2 linked regions of the Spirosoma aureum genome follow. The protein of the gene in region 1 binds, or shares a complex with, the protein of each later gene. Links are inferred from orthologs where the notes say so. Each region holds a gene or a part of one and is shown in the gene's direction. Other genes may lie near its edges.

Evidence for each region.
Region 2: the proteins of uvrB (region 1) and G8759_RS04040 are in contact, whole or in part, in a crystal structure (PDB 7EGT), measured with the Thermus thermophilus proteins. The link is inferred for Spirosoma aureum from one-to-one orthologs. Residues at the interface, in WP_096411307.1 of Thermus thermophilus: Glu23, Leu25, Arg26, Asp27, Gly28, Glu29, Arg30, Phe31, Arg55, Glu326, Asp327, Phe328, Glu379, Ser382, Gln383, His398, Gly400, Arg401; in WP_096412145.1 of Thermus thermophilus: His654, Arg656, Phe657, Gln666, Asp668, Glu669, Lys680, Arg681, Leu682, Ser683, Lys685, Tyr686, Ala687.

Annotation. Positions count from the first base shown.
Region 1 is NZ_CP050063.1:1,350,233-1,362,656, forward strand. Bases 3,471-6,391 are described here. They hold uvrB (excinuclease ABC subunit UvrB), read left to right. Parts: upstream 3,471-3,880; coding sequence 3,881-5,902; downstream 5,903-6,391. Other genes in these bases: G8759_RS05520 (GNAT family N-acetyltransferase), read right to left, coding at 3,471-3,696; G8759_RS05530 (S41 family peptidase), read left to right, coding at 6,292-6,391. Outside these bases: G8759_RS05505 (hypothetical protein), read right to left, coding at 1-13; alpha,alpha-trehalase TreF, read right to left, coding at 111-1,643; G8759_RS05515 (MFS transporter), read left to right, coding at 1,826-3,094; more of G8759_RS05520, read right to left, coding at 3,121-3,470; more of G8759_RS05530, read left to right, coding at 6,392-8,022; G8759_RS05535 (hypothetical protein), read right to left, coding at 8,087-8,533; G8759_RS05540 (Crp/Fnr family transcriptional regulator), read left to right, coding at 8,668-9,240; G8759_RS05545 (SDR family oxidoreductase), read left to right, coding at 9,313-10,068; ffh (signal recognition particle protein), read right to left, coding at 10,146-11,465; G8759_RS05555 (hypothetical protein), read left to right, coding at 11,842-12,198. UniProt on the Escherichia coli protein: The UvrABC repair system catalyzes the recognition and processing of DNA lesions. A damage recognition complex composed of 2 UvrA and 2 UvrB subunits scans DNA for abnormalities.
Region 2 is NZ_CP050063.1:987,440-999,965, forward strand. The notes cover bases 5,872-8,894. They hold G8759_RS04040 (ATP-dependent helicase), read left to right. Parts: upstream 5,872-6,247; coding sequence 6,248-8,542; downstream 8,543-8,894. Other genes in these bases: G8759_RS04045 (OmpA family protein), read left to right, coding at 8,688-8,894. Also shown: G8759_RS04025 (S9 family peptidase), read right to left, coding at 1-2,146; G8759_RS04030 (DinB family protein), read right to left, coding at 2,233-2,754; G8759_RS04035 (sulfatase-like hydrolase/transferase), read left to right, coding at 3,716-5,122; more of G8759_RS04045, read left to right, coding at 8,895-10,343; G8759_RS04050 (hypothetical protein), read right to left, coding at 10,396-11,154; G8759_RS04055 (DUF3887 domain-containing protein), read left to right, coding at 11,391-11,783; G8759_RS04060 (DUF3467 domain-containing protein), read left to right, coding at 11,850-12,173; rpsL (30S ribosomal protein S12), read left to right, coding at 12,364-12,526. UniProt on the Escherichia coli protein: A helicase with DNA-dependent ATPase activity. Unwinds DNA duplexes with 3'-5' polarity. Translocates on single-stranded DNA with 3'-5' polarity. Initiates unwinding more efficiently from a nicked substrate than double-stranded DNA.

The DNA of each region.
Region 1 (12,424 bases):
AGAGCTTTTTCATGGCGTAATGGGCTATAAATGAATTTGGTATATGCCTTCTGTAGGCTTATGCTTACAAATTCAATGCCATGTTTACGCTTTTAGAATAGACCGATCAATTAAATCGTATTGACGTCTCTTAAAAGCCTGAGATACACGCCATTGGTCCAGCCGAAGCCATCCTGGTTTGGGTATTCGCCCCCGCCCGTGGTGATGGCTGCATCGACCACATTATATTTTTCCATCATCTTGCCCGTTGTCTTAAAAACTTTATCGTTCAGGGCAAGCCAGCGATCGCGCCCTTCCTGTGCGGTCTCTACGAACCCGTAGTTCTGTAAGCCGCGATAAACGATCCATTGCAGAGGAGCCCAGCCATTGGGCCAATCCCATTGCTGGCCTGTATGATTGAACGTTGTTACCCAGCCACCTGCCTGCAGAAAATCAGCTTTGAGTCGGTCATGAACTCGGCTGGCCTGCTCAGGAGTAGCGAGTTTAAAGAAAAGCGGAAAAACCCCGGCCAGTGTTAGGGCCGTTGTTTGTTGACTGGTAACGGCATCATAATCATGGAAAAATCCAGTTTCTTCATTCCAGAAAGTGCTCAGGATGGCTTTCCTGCGATCAGTAAGCCGAGGGTCAAAGTCGTCATAGGCTAGTTTCCAGGAGCCCATCTGTAGGGCAGAATCGTGCAACATCACCTCAAGCCAATACAGCAGGCAATTCAGATCGACCGGAATCACGTCGGCGGTATGGATCAGGGCCATTGTTTTCTGGTCGGAGAACCATCGGCTGCTGAAATCCCAACCCGATTCGCAGGCCGCCCGAATGTGATTATAGAGCGCTTCCGGAATAACGCCTAGCGAATTGGCTTCTTCGGTCAGTTCAATTTCCTGCCGGTATGCTTCAGGGCGCGGAGTGGGCGTATTATCCCAGTAACGGTTTAGATAGGTATAGTCGCCCATTTTAACCAGCCGCTGATGGATGGTATCATCACCGGGAAACTTCCACTGACCTGCCATCCAGAAATCATATTCCCGCTGCAACTGCGGTTGATATTTTACCAGAATCTCTTTACCGTCAATTTCGGACAGTAAATGCACCATCAGGGCGAAATAGGGGGGCTGCGACCGGCTTAAAAAATAGGTTCGGTTTCCATTGGGTATAAAGCCAAATGTATCGATCAGGTAGGCGAAATTATCAATCATATCCCGAATCAGGTCGACTCTCCCTGATTCTTGCAGACCCAACATGGTGAAGTAACTATCCCAATAGAAAATTTCCCGGAATCGACCACCCGGCACAACATAGGGATGCGGCAAGGCTACCCGTGAGCTTCCTTCGATAACTTCATCAGTTGGGCGTGTGAGCCGATCCCACAGGCGATTGATGTGTTCTGCCGTCGGGATGGTTGTATCACTGACGTAATCACTGGCTATTTTTTCCGGGACGACGAAATTCGTTCGCACAAACGTTTCCAGATCGAAATCAGGCTTCGTTTTTTCGGTATGATATAATTCAATGAGTGATGCAGGAGGCAACTTGGGAATACAATCGACGAATGTTTTGGAGTCAGCAAAAATATGACTTAGCTGTACGTCGCGGAATAAATCACCAAAAAGCTGATCGGGCGACAGAAGATGCGGTTGATTTGCCAAGGTAAGAAAACGATTTTTCGGTGAAACAACTAAGTAACGGTGGTTTGTCACAGACCAGAACGGTTGCTCATAACCGTTCTACGGCTTTAAACAACTATTCTGAACAAAAGAAATAGTATAACTGTGACAAGAAAAGAAAATCCGTAAGTTTATCCTTTCTGAACTGGCAACCACCGTTTCTTATGAACTATTGGCGCATCAAATTGTCCCTGCTGCTTAACTATTTTGTTTTTGCAATTCTGCTAAACAGCGTTGGAACCGTTATCCTGCAAGTACAGAACAATTATGGCGTATCGGCTTCCTCGGCTAGCGTGCTCGAAGCCTTCAAAGATCTTACGATTGCTTTTGTCTCCTTTATCATTGCTTCCTATAGCACCCGCATTGGTTACAAACGAGCTATGCTGATTGCGTTGGGAGTGGTGACACTCGCCTGCCTGCTCATGCCGCAAGTGCCAGGTTTCTGGACAACCAAACTGCTTTTTGCCGCTACAGGGGCCAGTTTTGCCCTTATTAAAGTCTCGATCTTTGCAACAATTGGCCTCATTACAAAGGATTCGAACGAGCACGCCAGTTTCATGAATTTCCTCGAATCGTTTTTTATGATTGGCGTTTTGTCGGGATACTTTATGTTCAGCGCGTTCGTCGATGATACAAACCCGCAATCGACAGCCTGGCTATCGGTTTATTACATGCTGGCGGTTATCTCGCTGATTGCTTTTCTGTTACTACTCAGCACACCGGTTGATGAATCGAGTGTTCGTCATGAGGCTAGTAAATCACTGGCTGACGATCTGGGCGATATGTTTAAACTCGCCATAACGCCGGTCGTTCTGGTGTTTGTCATGACCGCTTTCATTTACGTACTGATGGAACAGGGAATCATGAGCTGGCTGCCCACTTTTAACAGCAAAATTCTAAAATTGCCGATCTCACTCAGTATTCAGATGGCGAGCATACTGGCGGCATCGACAGCGGCCGGGCGTTTCCTGGCAGGACTGCTGCTGCGTCGGTTGTCGTGGTATTGGCTATTGATCGGTTGCCTGGTTGTGGCTGCGGGTTTGGTGTTGCTGGCTTTGCCACTGGCGAGTTCAGTTGGCGACAAAGCGGTGACGGGCTGGGGCGATGCACCCATTGCCGCATTCATTTTTCCGATGATCGGTTTACTCATTGCTCCCATTTATCCGGCTATAAACTCGGCCATTCTGAGTAGCCTGCCTTTGCGTCAGCATGGCCCGATGGCCGGCCTGATCGTCATTTTCTCAGCGCTTGGCGGAACAACCGGGTCCATCATAACGGGCCATGTGTTTGAGGCTTATGGCGGACAGACGGCATTCTATTTCTCACTCGTGCCCATCGGATTGTTGTTGGTATTGCTAACCATCTTCCGTCGGATGCAGGCCAGAACTGGTGTCGCTGATAAGCTGGTCGATGTATCCTCCGGTGGCCACTAGCGGTTAACCAGACAAAGTACATAAGGCTATTCCAGTGTAAGGCACATGTCGTAATTGGGGCCGTTGTGCTCAAAAGTCCCAATCTCAGCGAAGCCATATTTTCGATAATACCGAACGGCCCGGCTATTTCCTGCCTGAACTCCGCCCCAGAGAATAATTCTTTTTTTTGCCATCGTTCGCGCAATCGCGATAATTTTCTCCATAAGGTATCCACCCAATCCCTGGCTCTGATAGGCATCGGCGATTGAAGGGGCCAGTGAACAGTCTGTCGCTGGATTTATGTCAATACCTAAACTGTTGTATCGGTCCGTATCTGAAGGTATAGCTCCAGCCTGTAAGAGCACATAGGTGATAATGGCCTGGTTGGCGGTTGAGGTGGCAATGAGCCGGACGCATTCATTCGGATTCAACGTAGCGCAGATGGTATTGACGGTTGCTGGATCGAAAGGATGTGGCGCAAAGTAGCCTTTAGTCGAAGCGGATAAGCCGTCGAAATACGCAATAAGCTTCGGGGCGTCGGCTGCTTCCAGTAAACGAACGACAATAGATTCATGCTTCAGGAGCTGTATCGTTTGAGGAGCAAACGGGTTTGGAGAAGACATAGAGTTCATGGATTGAACAAGTTCCCTGTATCGATAGTATTGTCTGGGATGGGTCTGTAGAAACGCAATCACGCAACGAAAAGCAAGTTGGATTGGGTGGCAATTCAGAAAGAGAATGATGTTTGATTCCTCCTTGCAATCCAGCCCAAATCTTCGTAAATTAGCCAGATTACTATCAACGCTAATGAGCTTTAAATTAACCTCAGAATTTCAGCCTACCGGCGATCAGCCAAAGGCTATCGAACAACTGGTCAAAGGTATAAGAGAAGGGGAACCATCGCAGGTATTACTCGGTGTAACCGGAAGCGGAAAGACATTCACTGTCGCTAACCTCATCGCCCAAACCGACCGGCCAACCCTGGTGCTGAGTCACAATAAAACGCTGGCAGCACAACTATACGGCGAGTTTAAGCAGTTCTTTCCCGACAACGCTGTCGAGTATTTTATCAGCTATTACGACTACTACCAGCCGGAAGCGTTTATTGCCACAACCAACACCTACATCGAGAAAGATCTTGCTATTAATGAAGAGATCGATAAACTGCGGCTGTCAGCTACATCGGCGCTGATGAGCGGTCGGCGCGACGTGATTGTCGTCGCATCGGTGTCGTGCATCTATGGTATGGGTAATCCCGAAGAGTTTAAGCGGAATGTTGTGCGCATTGGCGTTGGCGAACAGATGAGCCGTAACCAGTTTCTGCATCAACTGGTTGGGATTCTGTACAGCCGAACCGAAGGTGATTTCCAACGGGGAAACTTTCGCGTCAAAGGCGATACCGTTGACCTATACGTTGCCTATGCCGACTTTGCGTATCGGGTTATTTTCTTCGGCGACGAGATCGAAACCATTCAGCGAATCGACCCTTCAACGGGCAAAAAAATCTCGGAAGAACGGCTGGTTACCATCTTTCCCGCGAACCTTTTTGTAACGGGTCGCGATACGCTCAACAGCGCTATGTACGAAATTCAGGATGATCTGGTAGCGCAAATTCGCTACTTCGAGTCGGAGTTTCGGGAACAGGAAGCGACCCGTATTCGCGAGCGTACGGAGTTTGATCTGGAAATGATGCGCGAACTGGGCTACTGCTCCGGTATCGAAAACTATTCCCGTTATTTCGACCGTCGCCAGCCAGGGCAACGACCGTTCTGTCTGCTTGATTACTTCCCCGACGATTACCTAATGGTCGTCGATGAGAGTCACGTTACGATTCCGCAGATTCGGGCGATGTGGGGTGGTGACCGTTCCCGCAAAACGGCCCTTGTCGATTATGGATTTCGGTTGCCCTCGGCTATGGATAACCGACCGCTCACTTTTCAGGAGTTTGAAGATCTATCGGGGCAAACAATTTATGTATCGGCAACTCCATCCGATTATGAGCTACGGAAGAGCGAAGGCGTTGTTGTCGAGCAACTTATCCGGCCAACGGGTCTGCTTGATCCTGAAATAGAAGTACGACCGAGCCTGAACCAGATCGACGATTTGCTTGAATCCATCGATAGTCGTATCAAAAACAAGGAGCGGGTACTGGTAACAACCTTAACCAAGCGAATGGCTGAGGAGCTGACCAAATACCTCGACCGGGTTGGCATTAAAACGCGTTACATTCACTCCGAAGTAAAAACCCTCGATCGGGTCGAAATTCTGCGTGATCTGCGACTCGGAAACTTTGATGTACTGGTGGGGGTCAACCTCTTGCGGGAAGGACTTGATTTGCCGGAAGTATCGTTGGTAGCCATCATGGATGCTGACAAGGAAGGCTTCCTTCGTGACATCCGATCGCTGATCCAGACTATCGGACGGGCTGCAAGGAACTCCAACGGGAAGGTGATTATGTATGCCGATCGAATTACGGGGTCCATGCAAAAGGCCATCGAGGAAACCGATCGACGCCGGGCTATTCAGATGGAATACAATACCGACAATAATATTACGCCAACAACGGTACTTAAATCCCGTGAGTCTATCATGGGGCAGACCAAAGTTGCCGACTCGAAGGTCAAGCATTTCTATGTGGAGCCCGAAGAAATCCGAATTGCTGCTGATCCTGTGGTGCGATACATGGGCAAAGGCGATCTGGAAAAAGTCATAAACGAAACCCAGTCCAAAATGGAGCGTGCGGCCAAAGATCTCGACTTTCTGGAGGCTGCCCGCCTACGCGACGAGCTGTTTCAGTTACGCGATCGACTGAAGAAGGAAACAGCTTAGTAGTTATTAAGTAACTGGCAATGTTAAGCAAACCACAGGGGGCAAAGGATACAGGCTTTTAAACGTCAACCTTTATCCGTTAAAAGAATAAGTTCTTTGTTCCTCAGTGGTTGCCCAATGGCAAATCGTAAGTGAAAGTTTGCATTAATCAGGGCTTGCCAGAACTGGAGGTAACGCCCAATGTATCATCATTAAACCCAGTCCTAAGAAGTTTTTTAAGCGACTGTGAATTGGACGGTTACGCCTGTTTTGTTCGTTAATTCGTGCAGAAATCAACAGTTTTTTAACGTTGGGTATTTTTTTATACCATATAAGCGCATCTGGCAAACATTTCGCTATATTGAATACGTTTAGGGGTATATACTATGTGTTAAGAAGGGGACGAACGAATGGAGTCAGGAGAGAGCTTCAATAAAGATACGACGGGGCAAAAGCCGACCCGTTCAGAGATTCAAAACAGTAAGGCAACGGTCCGTTTACCCATGCTGTTGGGTATTACACTGGCTGGGGGAATGCTCATCGGAGCCACGTTTTTTGGTGGTTCGAAGAGCCTGAATACCATTGGGCGAGGCTATACCAAATACCGGGAAATCCTTCAACTGATCGAGAACAACTATGTCGATACGGTTAATACCGACGAGCTGGTCGATTTCTCCATTGAGAAGATGCTCGAAAAGCTTGATCCGCACACGGCCTACATGAACCCGCAGGACGCGGTTGCTGCCCGGTCGCAACTGGAAGGCGGTTTCGATGGCATAGGGGTCGAGTTCAATATTTTCAAGGACACGGTCTATGTTGTAACACCGCTGGCCGGTGGACCATCAGAAACGGCCGGAATTCTGAGTGGCGATAAGATCATTAAAGTAGATGATACACCTCTGGCCGGGAAGAAGATCGAAAACAGTGCCGTATTTAAAGCATTGCGTGGAAAACGGGGCACGGATGTCAAATTAACCATTCTGCGCAAAAATGAAAAAGAGCCTAAGGTCTTTACCATTACCCGCGATCGGATTCCGACCTACTCGGTCGATGCCGCCTATATGATCGACAATAAAACCGGCTACATTAAGGTCAATCGGTTTTCCGAAACAACGTACGATGAGTTCAAAACAGCGTTAACGGCGCTGAAGGGACAGGGAATGACCCAACTGCTGATGGATCTTCGTAATAATCCCGGTGGTTACATGGACCGCGCAACCAGCATCGCTGATGAGTTTATTGCAGGCAACAAATTACTGGTTTATACGGATGGGAAAGACAATCGCTATGATCGCCAGACATTTGCCCGCATTGCCGGACAGTTTGAAGAAGGGCCAATGATTGTGCTGGTTGATGAAGGCAGCGCATCGGCCTCTGAAATTGTGGCGGGTGCCTTGCAGGATCACGACCGGGCGCTGATAGCAGGTCGACGTTCGTTCGGTAAAGGGCTGGTTCAGATGCCCGTTACGTTGTCTGATGGCTCTGAACTGCGGTTAACGATCTCACGCTATTACACACCCAGTGGTCGTAGCATCCAGAAGCCCTACGTGCCGGGTCACGAAGGTGATTACGAGAAAGATCTCGAACAACGGTCAAAGCGGGGCGAATACTACATTGCCGACTCAATCAAGAACGATCCAAAGCTGAAGTTCAAAACCGATGGCGGACGGGTTGTTTATGGGGGTGGTGGCATTACACCCGATTATTTTATTCCGCGGGATTCAACCTGGCAGACAAGCTATCTGGTGCAGTTGTATAGCAAAAACATCATCCGTGAGTTCGCGATGGAATATACGAATGAGAACCGGAAGAAGTTGGAAAAACTGCCCTTTACGGAGTTCGATCGGACTGTTACGATCAATGATGAGCAGATGAACAAACTCATCAAAGACGCAACAGACGAAGGGGTGAAGTTTAACGAGAAAGAGTATAATCGCTCGAAAAACTATATTCGGACGCAGATTAAGGCACTCGTTGCCCGCACAATCTATCAGAAAAACAATAAAGGCGGTCAGAACAATGAGTTCTTCCGCGTTATCGGCGAATCGGACGATACCTACCAGAAAGCGCTGAAACTTTTCGACAGAGCCGATAAGCTCGAACACGGCATGTTTACCTACAACGCGCCGGAGAAAAAATAAAAGAGGGTTAGCAGTCTGCAGTAGGCAGTTTTCAGCTACAGGTTTACTGTAGACTGCTAACTGCCTACTGTTTCTGTTTTTTAGCAAACTGGTAAGCGAGCCCCAAATAGGTTTGCATAATACCATATTTGAAGTCTTTGCGCGAATAAGGAGCAAGCTCAAAAGCAGCCCTAAGATTCGGGATAAACGGAATTTTGGCCCGAACACCAAAGTGTAATGAATAGCCTTCCAGAACGTCGCGACTATCGAGCCCGTTCAGGAAGTTGGCCCGAATACCGAACCCCACATAGTAATTCACCTGTTCGCGTCGGGCAACGTTTACCATCGGGCAGAGTGTGGTGCTCAGCGACTCGAATGCCGTATTGGTCTGAAACCGGGCATCGAGCCAGAAAGGGCGATCGGCGTTGGTACTCACCGACACAATGGAATTAAAGGGGTAGTAGGCTACAGAAGCCTGACCAAAAGCAGCAGCAGTAACGCTAAGCAAAAGTGCGGTCAATACGTGTTTCATGGCCGCAAAACAACAACTTTCTGTTAAGAAACAAAGGTAACTGTCTGTAAAACGACTGATTGGCTTCAAGGCATGGGGCTTGTCAAACAGAACCTACGTTAGGGTAGGATCATGTCAGGTGTTATTTTTACGCCATGTTTGAGCCTTTTTTTCGATACCTGAGCCTTTTTAAAAGCATTCCGGAGGCTGACCGTAAGCTGATAGAATCGGCCTTAACGTACCATATCCTGGCCGAAAATGAGTATCTGCTTAAAGAGGGTTCCGTTAGTCATAGGCTGTATTTCATTTGCCAGGGCATTGTGCGGATTGTGGCTCAGAACGAACAGGGAAAAGAAGTAACCCACTTCTTTCTGAAAGAAAATCAGCTGGTTACCATTCTCGAAAGTTTCACAAACGATACCCCAGCTAAAGAAAGTATCCAGGCCGCCTGTGATGCAGAAGTGATTGCCATCTCGAAAAGCAGTCTGCTGGACTTATATGAGAAGATACCCTATCTGAAAGAACTGATCAGTTATCTCACTCAACAGACCCTTTTGACAAAAATCCAGACCCGTAATGCCTACCTGGGTCAGGACGCTACGGCGCGCTATCAACAGTTTTTGCTCCGGCAACCTGAAATTGCCATGCGGGTTTCGCTACAGGACATTGCCTCCTATCTGGGTATTACGCAGCAATCGCTGAGTCGAATTCGTAAAAATAGCCGCTAACGCTTTTTACCATTTGTTAACTAGTTCCTGTTTGGCACTTCCGAATTTTGCCTTCGATTAACTGCATGAATAATGAATACGAAGGAAAATACCGTGATGAACAGCCGGTCAGGCCTGGCTGGTAAACGCATTCTGTTGCTGGGAGGAACATCTGGGATCGGGTTTGCAACGGCTCAGGCAGCCGCACAGGAAGACGCTTTAATTGTTGTTGTCTCTAGTAACAAACAGCGGGTCGATCAGGCTGTTGCCGAGCTTCCGGAAGGCACCGAAGGATATGCCGTTGATTTAACCAATGAGGATCAGGTGCGCGGATTCTTCGACTCGGTCGGTTCGTTTGATCACCTGGTCTTTACGGCCGGTGAATCCCTTCAGCTTGGCGAGCTGGCATCGACTAGCCTCGATAGTGCCCAACAGTATTTCAATCTACGTTATTGGGGCGCTTTCATGGCGGCTAAATATGCGGCTCCGCACATTCTGCCAGGTGGGTCTATTGTTTTTACAACGGGGATAGTAAGCTTACGGCCACAAAAAGGGTGGTCGTTGGGCGCCAGTATCTGTGGGGCTATGGACGCATTTACGCGGGCGATGGCCATGGAACTCGCCCCGATTCGGGTAAACGCCGTATGCCCTGGCGTCGTCAAAACAGATCTATGGAAGAATATGTCGGAAACCGATCGTGTTACGATGTATGATCAAATTGGCCGATCGCTGCCGGTGGGGCGGATTGGTGAAGGATCCGATATTGCCCAAACCTACCTTTACCTGATGAAGCAGGAATGGAGTACCGGGCAGATACTGGTAGTTGACGGAGGGGCAGTTCTGGTTTAAATTAATGAGTGAAAGAGCGAATGAGTGAAAGATTATCCTACCAGTCTTTCACTCATTCGCTCTTTCACTCATTAAATCTATCGCATCATTTTATTGAGCTTGCCCGATGCCTGCATGGTATTCATTTTCTTCATCATCTTGCGCATTTCATCGAACTGCTTCAATAGATTGTTCACCTGCTGAATGTTCGTGCCGCTACCAGCTGCTATGCGTTTCTTCCGGCTTCCATCAATGATGTCGGGCCGTTGGCGTTCTTTAGGCGTCATGGAGCTAATGATGGCTTCAATGGGCTTGAATGAATCGTTATCGATGTCCAGATCCTTGATCATTTTGCCCATTCCCGGAATCATACCAAGCAGATCTTTGACGTTACCCATCTTTTTAATCTGCTGTAGCTGGCTCAGGAAGTCGTCGAAATCGAACTGATTCTTTCGCATCTTGGCGTTGATGCGTTTCGATTCTTCTTCGTCGAATGCCTGTTGTGCACGCTCCACCAGCGATATCACGTCGCCCATACCCAGAATCCGGCTTGCCATCCGGTCAGGGTAAAACACGTCGAGAGCTTCCATTTTCTCGCCCGTGCTAATAAATTTAATCGGCTTATTGACAACCGTTTTGATCGAAAGCGCTGCTCCGCCCCGAGCGTCACCGTCGAGTTTGGTGAGCACGACGCCGTCGAAGTCAAGCCGGTCGTTGAAGGTTTTGGCCGTGTTAACCGCATCCTGACCCGTCATCGAATCGACAACGAATAAGGTTTCAGTCGGAGTGATGGCCCGTTTAACGGCCTCAATTTCCTTCATCATGGCCTCATCTACGGCCAGACGCCCGGCCGTATCGACGATCACGATTTTTTTGCCGGTCTTACGAGCCTGGATAATTGCATTTTGGGCAATCTGAACGGCGTTTTTATTTTCTGGCTCTGAATAGACCTCAACCCCGACCTGCTCGCCAAGCACTTTCAGCTGGTCGATAGCTGCCGGGCGATAAATGTCGGCCGCAACCAGGAGCACATTACGCCCCTGTCTTTTCAGGTACGACGCCAGTTTGCCGGAAAATGTTGTTTTACCAGACCCTTGTAAACCCGCAATAAGTATCACCGCCGGATCGCCTTTGACATTGATGCCCTGCGCTTCGCCACCCATCAGCTCGGTCAGCTCTTCCTGTACGATCTTGACGAACAGTTGGCCTGGTTCGACGGATATCAGCACTTTGCGGTCGATCGCCTTGTCGCGGATACGGTCTGTAATGTCTTTCGCAACTTTATAGTTTACGTCAGCGTCGGTAAGCGCCCTACGCACTTCTTTAATGGTTGCGGCAACGTTAATTTCGGTGATGCGGCCCTGCCCTTTCAGGGTCTTGATAGCCTTATTAAGTTTATCCTGAAGATTCTCGAACATAGTCTATTACAAACGATAGCACAAAGATAACAGTTTCCTTCGGGCATTGATTGCTGTAGAGACGTATCGGTTCGACAACGAATTACATTTTTAGCGGTAAGTATCCTGCGTTTGCCTGCCTCTTGGACACAAAATATAGTTGAAAACGTACTTCTCATTCGGCGTACCGAAAAATCTGTTCTTTCTAACCTTTTAGGAACAATATAATATTTGGCATTATAGTTGATAGGATGAAAACATAACGAGTTTATTTATTACTACTTAAATCCAAAAATATGGGGTGATTGTACTAATCTAGTTGTTATATTTGTAACAATGCGTCATGCGTGCATAGGTTGCTGATACGACACCGGAGTAACTTTTACTAAACAACCTCATGAGAACTAATTTAATCAGAAAAGTAACAGGCTGCGTATCCATTACATTAGTAGCTGCCAGTCCGTTCGTAACGACTTTTGCTAGTTCGGCTCCCTTGCAGGGAGGGCTGATAGCGAGCGCGAAGACTACCACCGAAACGGCACCTTCCCGCGATAAAGCTGAGTCGGAGAAAATGGCCAAAGCACCTGTCCTGATACGCAAGGCCCCTGCTAAAACGGAAACGACACCTACTACTGCCGCTACTACGAACCCTAAAGAACAGAAAACGCACGATAAAAAGACGATCAGCCGCTGCTGGAAACGGTTGATGACAATGGTCCGTGAGGTGAGCCACGCTCATCAGACAAAGAAATAAAACACCCTTATCCCCAACCAAAAATGCCCCCAAGCTTTTCAGGAGCTTGGGGGCATTTTTGGTTTATTCTATTCGTTATCGACCTTACTTTTAATCAATATATTATACTATACGAAGATAGTATTGACTGAAAATAATTCCTCTTATCTAGAAAATCAAATAAGTAGAATAAGTTTGTTTTAATGTTATGTAGGTACATTTAACTCTGTAGTAACATAAGCGCTCC
Region 2 (12,526 bases), 360 kb from region 1 along the record:
TTAACATTCGGTCAATACGCTGACGAACATTACCCGACCGACTCAGTTCATGGGTGGCACCCGGCATTCGGACGTATTCGACCGGGCGGCCCAGAATTTTTAGACTCTTGTACATCATTTCACTCTGAATTGGCCCCGTGCGAAGGTCATTTTCACCGTGTTTGATCAGGAGGGGCGTTTTGATATTCTGTACGAAGGTGTACGGCGAATTGGCATCCAGTACTTTGGCATCGGGGGTCCAGGGAAAGGCAAAATAATTCGGGATCAGGCGCCAGGCATTTCCTTCGCCAAGGAATGTGGTAAGGTCATAAACACCCCGCTGGGCAAACGCTGCCTTGAACCGGTTGTCGTGCCCAACGATCCAGGCTGTCAGGTAACCCGCATACGACCCACCCGTAATAACCTGCCGGCTCGTATCGACCCAGGCTTCTTTAGCGGCATCGGTGGCAGCTGCCAGCACATCTTCGGCAGGGCCAGTGCCCCAATCTTTAATATTAGCCCGCTGGAAATTCAGGCCGTAACCACCTGATCCGCGCGGGTTTGCATAGACGACACCATAGCCCTGCGAACACATGTACTGAAATTCATGCCACATCGAAGCCTCACCGGGTCCCCACATGGCTGTTGGCCCACCGTGCATGTTTAGCAGAAGCGGATATTTTTTGCCAGTCTCAGCAAATGCAGGCTTCATGATCCAATAATCGACCGTTTGGCCAAGCGAGTTTTTATAGGTACGCTTTTCGGGCAAGCTAAGCTGCCTCTGAACAACCCAGTCATTATGATTGCTCAGTTTGGTTTGTGCCTTGGCTTCTGCGTTGGTAAGGTATAATTCCGATGGGTTTACGACTTCGGTTTTTGCAAAAACAACCTGATCACCGACCACGTCGAAAGCCGTTACGCCACTGTCAAACGTTGTCAGCTGGGTAACCTGTCGCGTCGCCGGATCAAGCCGATAGAGAGGAGCGCCACCGTTTGCCGATGCCGTGAAATAGATGGCATAGCCGGGTGCCGCTTTTTTGCCTTTGCCCGAAACAGGCAGTGTTGTCCAGGTCAGGTTTCCAGCAGCCCGGTCGAAGGTAACAAGCTGACTGTTCGATACCATTGCCCCTGACAGGGATGCCAGGCCAATTTGTGCGAAATTGACCCCTTCCGACGGACTGACCAGAAAGGCTAATTGCTTGCCATCAGGTGAGATTTCGGGAGAACCGTAGCTTTTACCTGCTTCGGCCAGAACGATCGTTCGGGTGCCAGCGCCATTGGCAGGAATAAACACGATCGCATTATCCTGCTCGCGGTCGGGATGTTTTAGCGAATCGCGATCAGTTACAGCCAATAAACCCTGGCCGTTGGGCAACCAGCTACCTGCCTGAAACGAATAGAAACCTCGCGTCAGGGGTTTGGGTATTGCTCCTTCGGCTACATCGATCACGTATAGATGGGTGAACGAGATCTCCGGCTCGGTGGTCGATTCGCCCTGAAAATTAAGTCGGGTGATAACTTTTGCTTTTTTATCGTCAACGTCTTTGTTCAGGTATGCCCGGATTTCGGCCAGCGATCCATCAGGGTTCGCTTTAATCTTTTTGTCTATTTTGATGAAGTTGTTATTGGCAAAGCCTGGTTTTTCGAGCGACCAGGCTGGGCCGTTTTTGCCTGGATTCAATAACGAATCGGCCAGCATCTGCGTTGTCGTTACGCCACTTGAAAATGCAATCCGCTTGCCATCAGGCGACCAGATTGGATTCGATGCTCCATACGTACTATTGGTTAGCTGCCAGGCTTCACCGCCGTTCAGTGACATGATGAAAATCTGACCTTTCCCCTTCACGGTGCGTACAAAGGCAATGCGCTGACCATCGGGCGACCAGGTAGGCTGGCGTGCCGATTCACTTCCCCGAGTCAGTGCTTTGGGATCTCCGGCTTTTAGCCCAGTCTGGTAAATATGCGTTTTATACTCATACTCTTCCTTCTGATCGGTGTTTGGCTCAATGGTTGTCAGTGTATAAATAGCTTGTTGGCCATCTGGGGACAATTCGATGCCACCCACCTGTTTAATTCGCGTCAGGTCAGTAACAATGACTTTAGATTTGGTCTGAGCATGCACAACCTGTGCCGTCAGAAAAAGAAAGAGGAAAGTTTGTTTTAGCATAGCTGATTCAGGTATAATTGGCGAAAATACAAAAAAGGGGGTATAGAATGCTCATCTATACCCCCTTTCTGCGAATAGCCTGCTGGTTAATCAAGTAGGGGCAGATAGCGCTCCCGGATAATGGTAGCGTGGTGAAGGGCGTGGCCTACCACAACGTAACCCAGTGCCAGGGCAGAAATAGTTTGATTGAAGCAGGTGCCATCACGCATTAGCATCTCCTCATCAAAGCTTTTGAACAGACAGATACTTGCCTTTCTGAGAATAGCGTACTCGTCGTATAGATCAATAAGTGACCGTCGGGTAGCATTAGCGTTTTGCCCGAACAACTCCTCGTCATATCCTGGTAAGGCTGTCTTGTCGTTACGGGCAAAGCGCATAGCCCGGTAGGTCATAATTCGCTCATTGTCAATAACATGCTGCAGGATATCTTTAACGGTCCATTTCCCTGGTGCATAACGAAGGTCGCCCAGGGCTTCCAGGGTTTCAATCGGAATCAGGCTGGCAAAAGTAGCGGTTTGAGTCAGAGCCTCGATGATGTCGATATTCTCGGCCAGATTAATGTATCGGTCGAAAAACTTTGGCATCACCTGAATGTCGGATTTGGTCATGGTGGTGATCGATTAACTTCCTGAACGTTCTAAAACTTTCGACAAGTTAGCAATTTTTGAAGGTGGGTTAGCTTTTAGCAATCAGCGGTACTATGACAATAAACTGACCATCTGTTTCCTGAATGGATGTAGCCGGTTGGCAGGAATGGCAGCTAAGCTGATTAGTAGTAGGCGTTACTTACGTTTGAGATTTTTGCCCTATAGTGAAAAATAATGACTTGGTTAAGCTGCCAGATTGTTACAATCCATGTAAAAATAAAGATTGTAAAGCCAATTTTGACTCCTCCAGTAGCCCTAAGTTTATCAATATGTATTTTGGCGTTAATCAGATATTGAACTTAATAGCTGAACAGTCAAGTGAGTTATTTTAAGATAACCACATTTGTTCCTCTTGCTTTATAAGTAAGAACTCATCATTTTTAAGAAGTTGATAGCCATACTCATAGCAAAATATAAATAGCTCTCCATTTTTTGCGCTGAAGTTGAAAGTATGGTAATTAAAATTGAATCCAGCCGTTTCAAGTTTTTGTCTACTTACTCTAAATTATCCATTAATTTGAGAGTTTATATAGGCTAATTTGGAGCGATTGTTTTTCAAAATATTATTAATCTTTTTAAGCACAACATTATTCGTACACTTTACACGATTGTTGAAGCTCTTTCGGCAACTATCATTACGAAATTTTTTGTCCGACCTGCCCTTCGCCAAATGGCCACAATTTAAACATAAACGCTCCAAAATTGATAGTTTTAATGCGTTGTTATGAGTTATATAACTAAAAATAATAAATAAATTTTCGGCTCCTGGAATTTGCACGAACTTAAATATTATACGTGTATAAGCGCTTATTACTGGTTAGTTATTTTTGAGTTCTTAACTTTATATCTCATTGTTAAACACGGCGCTCTAGTTAATTGCTCCGGTAGTTGACAAGTCGGGAAATAGTAAATTCAAAAAAACATGAAAACCGTAACACTTTACGCATTACTGCTTTTTTATTCACCGTTATTATGGGCACAGAAGACCGTTTCGATAAAATCCGAAAGTGGGCATACAACATCAAATGACCATAAAGCAAAACTTAATATTTTGCATATTCATGCTGACGATTTTAAAGCTGATGCCATCCATTTATTGGGTAATAAAGATGTACATACGCCTAATTTAGATAAGCTAGTAGAAAAAGGATTTCATTTTTCTAGAGCATATACCATGGGCTCAATGATTGGCGCTGTTTGTCTTCCGAGCAGAACCATGTTATTGACAGGTCGTTCCTGGTTAAGGATACCTGGACAAAAAGCCGCTGCGGGAAATGCCAGTGACTCCAACACTTTTCTACCGAAGGTTATGGAGCATGCGGGCTATCAAACCTGGCATTACGGTAAAGGAGGGAATGAATTTATAGAAGGTGTAAAAGCCTTTCAAACAAACATAATTGATGACGCAAGGGGGCAGCAAAGGGTTGAGAGCAGTAAAAATTTAGCCGATAAAACCATTGAATTTCTTAAAACACGTTCGAATAACCAAGAAAGCAGTCCATTTTATATCTATTTGGCTCCACCAGTTCCTCATGATCCAAGAATTGCTGAAGCCAAGTTCCACGAAATGTATCAGGCAGATACCATTAAACTTTCCCCTTCATTTAAGCCATTACATCCTTTCAATAATGGTGATATGAAAGTTAGAGATGAAACACTTGCCCCTTGGCCAAGAACAGAACAGGACACCAAAAAACAATTGGCTGACTATTATGCGTGTATTACGGGGCTTGATTACCATATAGGCCGAATCTTTGATGCGCTAAAGGAATCGAATCAGTGGGAGAATACTATTATCATCTTTAGTGGGGATAATGGTCTATCGATGGGTGATCATGGTTTATTTGGAAAGCAGAATTTGTATGAATTTGGAGGAATGCACGTTCCGCTACTATTTTTTGGCCCTGGAATTCCAAAAGGCAGATCAGATGCATTGGTTTATCTAATGGATGTCTTTCCTACGATAGCCGGAGTTGGTAATGCTCCGTTACCGGATAAAGTGGAAGGTAAGTCGCTGATGCCAATCATCACTGGAAAGGGCCAGAAAGTTCGAGAGTTGATGTATACCGGATATAAAAACTGTATGAGATCCATCCGAAATGAAAATTGGAAATTAATCCGATACCCTTTAATCAACCATACCCAATTATTTAATATAAAAGAGGATCCTTATGAATTAAATGACCTATCTGACCAGTCGCGCAAAAAAGGCTTAATTGACAAGATGATGAAATTATTAACGCAGGAAATGGCCGCATATGCTGATGATGCACCATTAGTAGTGGACAAACCCCTAAAAAAAGATTGGAATTCGACTACTGATAAGTAATGAATTTGACTATTTGATAGCCACCATGAAAGGACTGTTTGGTTTTATTCATATTTCTTTTCGCTTACTGGATTTTGGAGCTAAGTAAATTAGAAAGAGTACAAAATTCAGTATCGAGAAGAGATTGCAAACTGGGAGCTATGAAGCTAAAGACGACACTAAATGCTTCACAACAAATAGTGCCGTAAGTGAGATTGTACTTTAAGAAATTGAAGTGTCGATATACTTCAAACCAATCCATCCCAATTGATAATTAAATGAATTTATCGATTGGGATGGCTTTTTTATCTTTTTTTATAACCTGGTAGCTATAGTTTCATATACGTATATACTGGATTAAATTATTCCCCATCGCCTGCATTAAAGTCTTTTCCTAAGGTATATTTTTAGTAAAAAATTGTTAATCTCTAGAGATAAATCTAATTTAATAATGCCGAAATTAAGGCTTCCTTTCCCGGCTTTTAGCTCTACTAAGTGCTATTTAGTTGAGGAAACAATATTCGCGTTATTAAGGGGGATGGAAAAGGTATAATTATGCCGTGCGAAAAGATAAAATCTCTTATCACACTGAAACGCTAAACTATTTACAGGTTTGCCTATAGGTTAGTTGCCTGAAAAATTGGACTTGCCATTGATGAAATTCTCAAATTTAAAGAGCAGTGGTCTTACCAAGACAAGCTCTGTGAGAGGTTGTTGGAGAAAACCGTTACTGACGATGGTCAGTATCATCAGCAACGGTGATACCGGCAATGCGGAGCCAGCCGCCATTCAGGGTATACATGCGGAAAGGCCTTTAAGCGTCAGGTTCAGAAATACGGTCGCGTAGATACGATCAGCGTATGTATGCCGTAGCTTCTAGAGGCCGAAAGAACAGATTAAAGCTGACGCATTGGCCGTTTGGGGCTATTTTTCTTCGGTGAATTCAGGGGGTGGAAATTACGGGAAACGTATCGAAACCTGTTTACAAGCCGCTGATAGACTTGTTTGGATCGTGTACGTTTCAATCCGGCCGTAACCAAATTTTTTCGTAGTTTTGGTTGTTATATAAAGACGCCGGATGCTGGACATCATACACTGGACTTTCGTCAAATCCAGCATCCAGCGCCTGATGTCCAACGTCTTTGTATGGTTGATTACATTTCTGGATTGAATGACCCCCAGCGGGAAGCCGTGATGCACGGAGATGGACCGCTGATGATTATAGCTGGTGCCGGTTCGGGTAAAACACGCGTTCTGACGTATCGTATTGCCCATCTGATCGAAAATGGTGTAGATCCTTTCCGGATCCTGTCACTGACGTTTACCAATAAAGCCGCCGGTGAGATGCGTCATCGGATCGAAAAGGTTGTTGGCACAGAAGCACGTAACATCTGGATGGGTACATTCCACTCCGTATTTGCCAAAATTCTGCGTATCGAAGCAAAAGCCATCGGCTATACCAGCAATTTTTCCATCTATGACACCGACGACTCTAAGTCGCTGTTGCGTAGTATTATTAAGGAAATGGCGCTCGATGACAAGGTTTACCGTGTCAATAGCGTTTTTGGGCGGATTTCGGGCGCTAAAAACCGGCTCATTGGCCCCGACGATTACATTAACAATGCCGTGATTCAGGCAGACGATGAGGGGGCCCGGATGCCTCACATTGGTCGCATTTACAAACAGTATGCAATTCGTTGCTTTGCGGCCAACGCCATGGATTTCGACGATCTGCTGTTCAATACCAATGTGCTCTTCCGTGACCATTTAGACATTCTGAACAAATACCAGCATAAGTTTCAGCATGTGATGGTCGATGAGTTTCAGGATACCAACGTTTCGCAATACCTGATCACACGCAAACTGGCGGCTGTTCATCAGAATATCTGTATCGTCGGTGACGATGCCCAGAGTATTTATGCGTTCCGGGGGGCTAACATCGAAAATATCCTCAACTTTCAGCGCGATTACGGTAAGGAAAACGTCAAAATTGTCAAGCTCGAGCAGAACTATCGTTCCACCAAAACCATTGTGCAGGCGGCAAACTCCATCATTTCCCGCAATAAGAACCAACTTGAGAAGCACGTTTTCACCGATAATGAAGAGGGTTCACTGATCGAGATTATCAAAGCATCGTCGGACAATGAAGAAGGGCGACTGGTGGCTTCGTCAATTTTTGAGGCCAAGATGAACGGATCACTCACAAACAACGATTTTGCGATTCTTTATCGGACTAATGCGCAGTCGCGGGCGTTTGAAGAAGCACTTCGGAAGGTAAGTATCAAGTACCGCATTATTGGTGGGCTTTCGTTCTATCAGCGCAAGGAAATCAAGGATCTGATTGGCTACCTTCGGTTTACGGTCAATCAGCAGGACGAAGAAGCCTTCAAGCGAATCATTAACCTGCCCAAGCGCGGTATCGGCGATACTACCGTTGCCAAAATCAGTGTCATAGCCGCCGAAAAAGAGGATTCGATTTGGGAAATTGTTGCCGACATTGGTAAGCACATTGCTGGACGGTCGACTTTCGCTATCGAAAGCTTTGCTACCCTGATTAAGAGCTTTAAACTACTTCTCGACCAGAAAGATGCGTTTGAAGTTGCTTCGCACATTGCCAAAACTTCGGGTTTGCTGAAGGAATTATACGATGATAAGACCGTTGAGGGTCTGGCTCGTTACGAAAACGTTCAGGAATTACTGAACGCCATTAAGGAATTTGTCGATAATCCAGATAACGAAGACAAAAGCCTCAGCGCATTTCTGCAATCGGTCTCGCTATTGACAACTGCCGACGAAAAAGAAGACGATGGCGACAATGACAAGGTAACCCTGATGACCATTCACGCGGCTAAAGGGCTCGAATTCAAAAATGTTCACATAGTTGGTCTGGAAGAGGATCTGTTCCCAAGTCAGATGATGCTCGAAAGTCGCAATGATCTGGAGGAAGAACGGCGTCTGTTTTATGTGGCCGTTACTCGTGCCGAAAAAAGACTGACCATGTCTTATGCCGAAACCCGCTATCATTACGGTCGGCTGAAGATGTGCGAACCGAGCCGGTTTCTGCTGGAAATGGACCAACAGTATCTGAAAGTGTCAAAGCAACGTTCAGCCCCCAGTCGGCTGGACTTCGATCGTCCGGAGCGGGATAAGAGCGAAAGCACATCGACTGGTTCGATGAGTTTTGTGCGGTCGCTGGCGCAGAAAACCGCTCGGTCTCAAACTCCTCAATCGGCTGCCTCGCACACGCCTTCGCCCGATTTTGCGCCTACCAGCACGGCCGATCTTGCGGCTGGGCAACGTGTTGAGCACGCTAAATTTGGGTTTGGAATGGTGAAAAATGTAGATGTTAATGGTACCGAACGTAAAGCGACCATCCAGTTTGAGACCGCCGGAGAGAAAGTGCTGTTGCTGAGTTTTGCGAAGCTGCGGGTGGTGGGTTAGACTAAAAGACACCTCAATTTGTATTATGGAATTAGTGGCTGTCAATTTAACCTATAATAGATACGGTCAGCGATTCAGTGTATACAAAACTCGTCTCATTCGTCGTTTTCACTACAGATTATCCCACTATCCTTTGCTTTATAGTATGAATGCCAACGGTACTGTTGCCGCCAGTCTGATTTTTTTGCTGCTTTCCCTGACGGTCAGTGGTCAAGCCGGTGAACCTGCGCGAGGACGAGATTCTACAAAATCGGCCAGTGCGTCGAATACCCAAGTTGAAAATCTTGGTAATCAGGTCAATTCGGAATATAATGAGATTAATCCGATGATTTCGCCTGACGGCAAGACCCTTTATTTTGCCCGGATCAGCCACCCAAATAATACGCATGGCGTTAAAGGAAGTCAGGATATCTGGTATTCTGACTTCGATGCTGCCAGTAAGAAATGGGGCCCGGCCCGGCGCATGGGTTTCCCGCTCAATAAAGACGAATATAACTGTGCCTACAGCATTACCCCCGACGGTAATACTATGCTCATCAAAGGACAGTATGTGAACGGTACCTACGAAACGCGTGGCTTTTCGATTAGTAAACGCACGGCCAGTGGTTGGACTCCGCCACAGAAAATAGATATCCCGAACTACGTGAACATGAGCAAAGGCCAATTCGATTGTGGATTCATGTCTGCCGATGGAAAGGTGCTGCTGATGGCGTTCAGTGAGAAAAAAAACAGCAAAGAAGACGATCTTTATGTTAGTTTTCGGCAGAAAGACGGCTCCTGGACAAAACCGATGGATCTGGGTTCAGAAGTGAATACCAAGTTTACCGAAACAACCCCGTTTCTGGCTCCAGATGGGGCAACACTTTATTTTTCGAGCAATCGCGAAGGAGGGCTGGGGAGTAATGATATTTATGTCTGTAAACGCGTTGACAAAACCTGGAAACACTGGTCGAAGCCCGTTAATCTTGGTCCAAAAGTCAATACCGATGGCTACGATGCTTACTACACTTTAGCAGCCTCAGGCGATTATGCCTACCTGACGACCTTCAAAAATACACTTGGCAAAGGCGATATCGTTCGCGTAAAATTGGCGGATGATCAACCCACTAACCAGCCGGGTAAGCTGGGTGGAGGAGATGATGTAGCCGGTAAATCCGATGTTACCCGTCCAGATCCGGTAGCGCTCATCAGTGGAAAGGTAATCAATCAGAAAACAGGTAAACCCATTGAAGCCCGAATTGTCTATCAAACGTTGCCCGATGGCGCCGAAGCGGGCGAAGCGACTTCTGACCCCGTTACCGGCGAATATAAAATCGTGTTGCCTTATGGCCAGAAATACAGCATGAGAGCCATTGCTAAAGACTTTATTGCTGAAGGTGACAATGTAGATTTGACCCAGACGAAGGGATTTCAGGAGATAAAAGGCCAGGAATTAAAGCTGGTTCCGATCGAGATAGGTGAGTCCGTAAGGCTAAATAATATTTTCTTTGATACCGGCAAAGCCGAACTTCGCCCCGAATCTGGCCCTGAACTTGACCGCCTGGTGACTACGCTGAATGAAGCTCCTAAATTAGTGATCGAAGTTCGGGGGCATACCGATAACACGGGTTCTAACGAAATAAACGCTAAGCTGTCGCAGGATCGCGCTGATGCCGTTCGTGAATACTTTATCAGCAAGGGGATCGAGCCCGATCGTGTGGCCAGTAAAGGGTTTGGCGAAACAAAACCCGTTGCCACAAACGATACCGACGAAGGGCGGCAGAAAAACCGGCGGGTGGAGATTGCAATCGTTAAAAAGTAATTTATGGTTCTGGTTTTACAGGGGTTGATGTCAACTACTGTAAAACCGCTTGTCAGTCCAGACCTGGTCGTTGAAAAGCCCTGGCGTCGGGGAGTAGCGTCTCTAATTCCCGGCGCAGACGACTCAATAGAGCCATCAGATCAAGTAAATCGTCGGTTTTTTCTGGAAAAAACTGAATAATTGTCTGCCAGGCCAGTAACGATCGATCGATACTAACCAGTACTAACTTAGCCTTTCCAAGGTGATAGGTAGTAAGTTGTGAATCGTGGGTGGGCTCGGCCAACGCCCGGAGCGCCGATTGCGTCTTAACCGGAATTAATGTTCGATACCACCGAATCATTTCCCAGGCATCTTTCAGCGAGTGCAGCACGGGCATCGCTTCTTCCTGCGTTCGTAATCCCAACTCTACATCTCTGATTTGCTGCTGGCCTGCTTGTTCTAATAATCCTTTCTCCTCATCAAGCCAGAGGCCAGTCGTTCGTAAATAGTTGCTGGCAAGTTTTGACACCACGTGGCCCTGGTTGTCGATTCGTCGGACGGCCTTTTCTTCCAGAGCAAGCGCTTGTTCGTTCGTTGGTCTATCCTTATCCGTAAGGTTCTGGACGCGGGTTAGATTCTCAACGTATTTTCTGGTCAGGTTGAGTGCTTCAGTCAGCTGCTGAACCAGATCGTCGCCAGCGTTTGGACGATTGGTTAATCCTGTTTCGTGTTGAATCTGAAAACTTTGGCACCGGCTGGTAAACAAACAGCGCTCACACCAGGCATCACAGTAATTATAAATACCAGGAATTAAATCAGATTGTATATTCATTTGCCGACAGGGCAATATATATAGTATTATTCTGTAAATATACATTATTGCCGAATAATATCGTATCGGATGGTATGGGAAAATTTAGGACAGCCAGACCGTTATCGTGCGGAAACAGAATCCCGACCATTCATCCGGCAGATAATCCATTTAAAGGAAGAGAAGGTAGGTAGTCCTAATTTCCGTCGGTTGCCTTCTTGTTTGGCCTATTTTTACCCCGCACTAATTCTAACCCGATGAAACAGGTTATTTTATTTCTTGCCTTTGGTTTATCGTCATTGGCAGTTTCAGCACAAACGGCAGATAAAGCGCCTGCGACTTCTGTACTGGAAATGAGTAAGTTAGACTCGCTGGCTAAATTGTCGCAGCAATTTATTAACAACAGTCAGCCAGATTCCTTATACAGTTTGATGGGTACGGCGTTTAAACAACAGATTTCTCTCGAGAAGATGAAAGAGATAATGGGACAGTTTAAAAGCCAGTTAGGAAAATGGGATTCCCTGGAGTCGCAGGGCGTAAAAGACGGGATTGCCCGTTATAAGGCAACGTTTGCCCAGTCGGCCCTCGATTTTTACATCAGCCAGGATAAACAGGGGAAGATTGAAACGTTTTTATTCAAGCCACTGTAAGAATAGTCATGTCCTGAAGAGGGAGAGGTACATTTTACTGTATTTTTGTCAAAAATAGCGCTTTATATGACTCCGCCACAACAAAACCCCGACGGCTCTATTGATGTCGAACTAAGCGAAGAAATCGCCGAGGGTGTATATGCTAACTTAGCCATGATCGCTCACTCGAACAGTGAGTTTATTCTAGATTTTATTCGTCTCATGCCGGGTGTACCCAAGGCTAAGGTGAAAGCCCGTATCATTCTGACTCCCGAACACGCCAAACGACTGCTGGAAGCCCTCCGTGAAAACATCAGCCGGTTCGAAGAGGCCTATGGTGATATCAATAACCCTACTGATAGCTTCAAATTTCCGACGGGTGGCTTTGGCGGACCCGTTGGGCAGGCGTAATCGGCAAAATAGCGTTTTACTCTACTTGAAAGTCGCTGGACAAGAGAAGAATCTGGGTCTACCCGATAAACCTCTTTTATCCAGCGACTTTTATATTTTGTCGTAGCCTTATGCTTTGGCATTCAAACAGTTTTCCGTATCTTTGCACCTCAAATTTCGGGAAGACTGTTTTTTGTAAACAATTTAAAGAATGCCTACTATACAACAATTAGTGCGTAAAGGCCGCGAGAAGCTTGAATTCAAGTCGAAATCGCCGGCTCTTGACGCCTGCCCACAACGTCGGGGCGTGTGCACGCGTGTGTACACCACGACACCGAAGAAGCCAAACTCGGCTCTTCGTAAAGTTGCCCGGG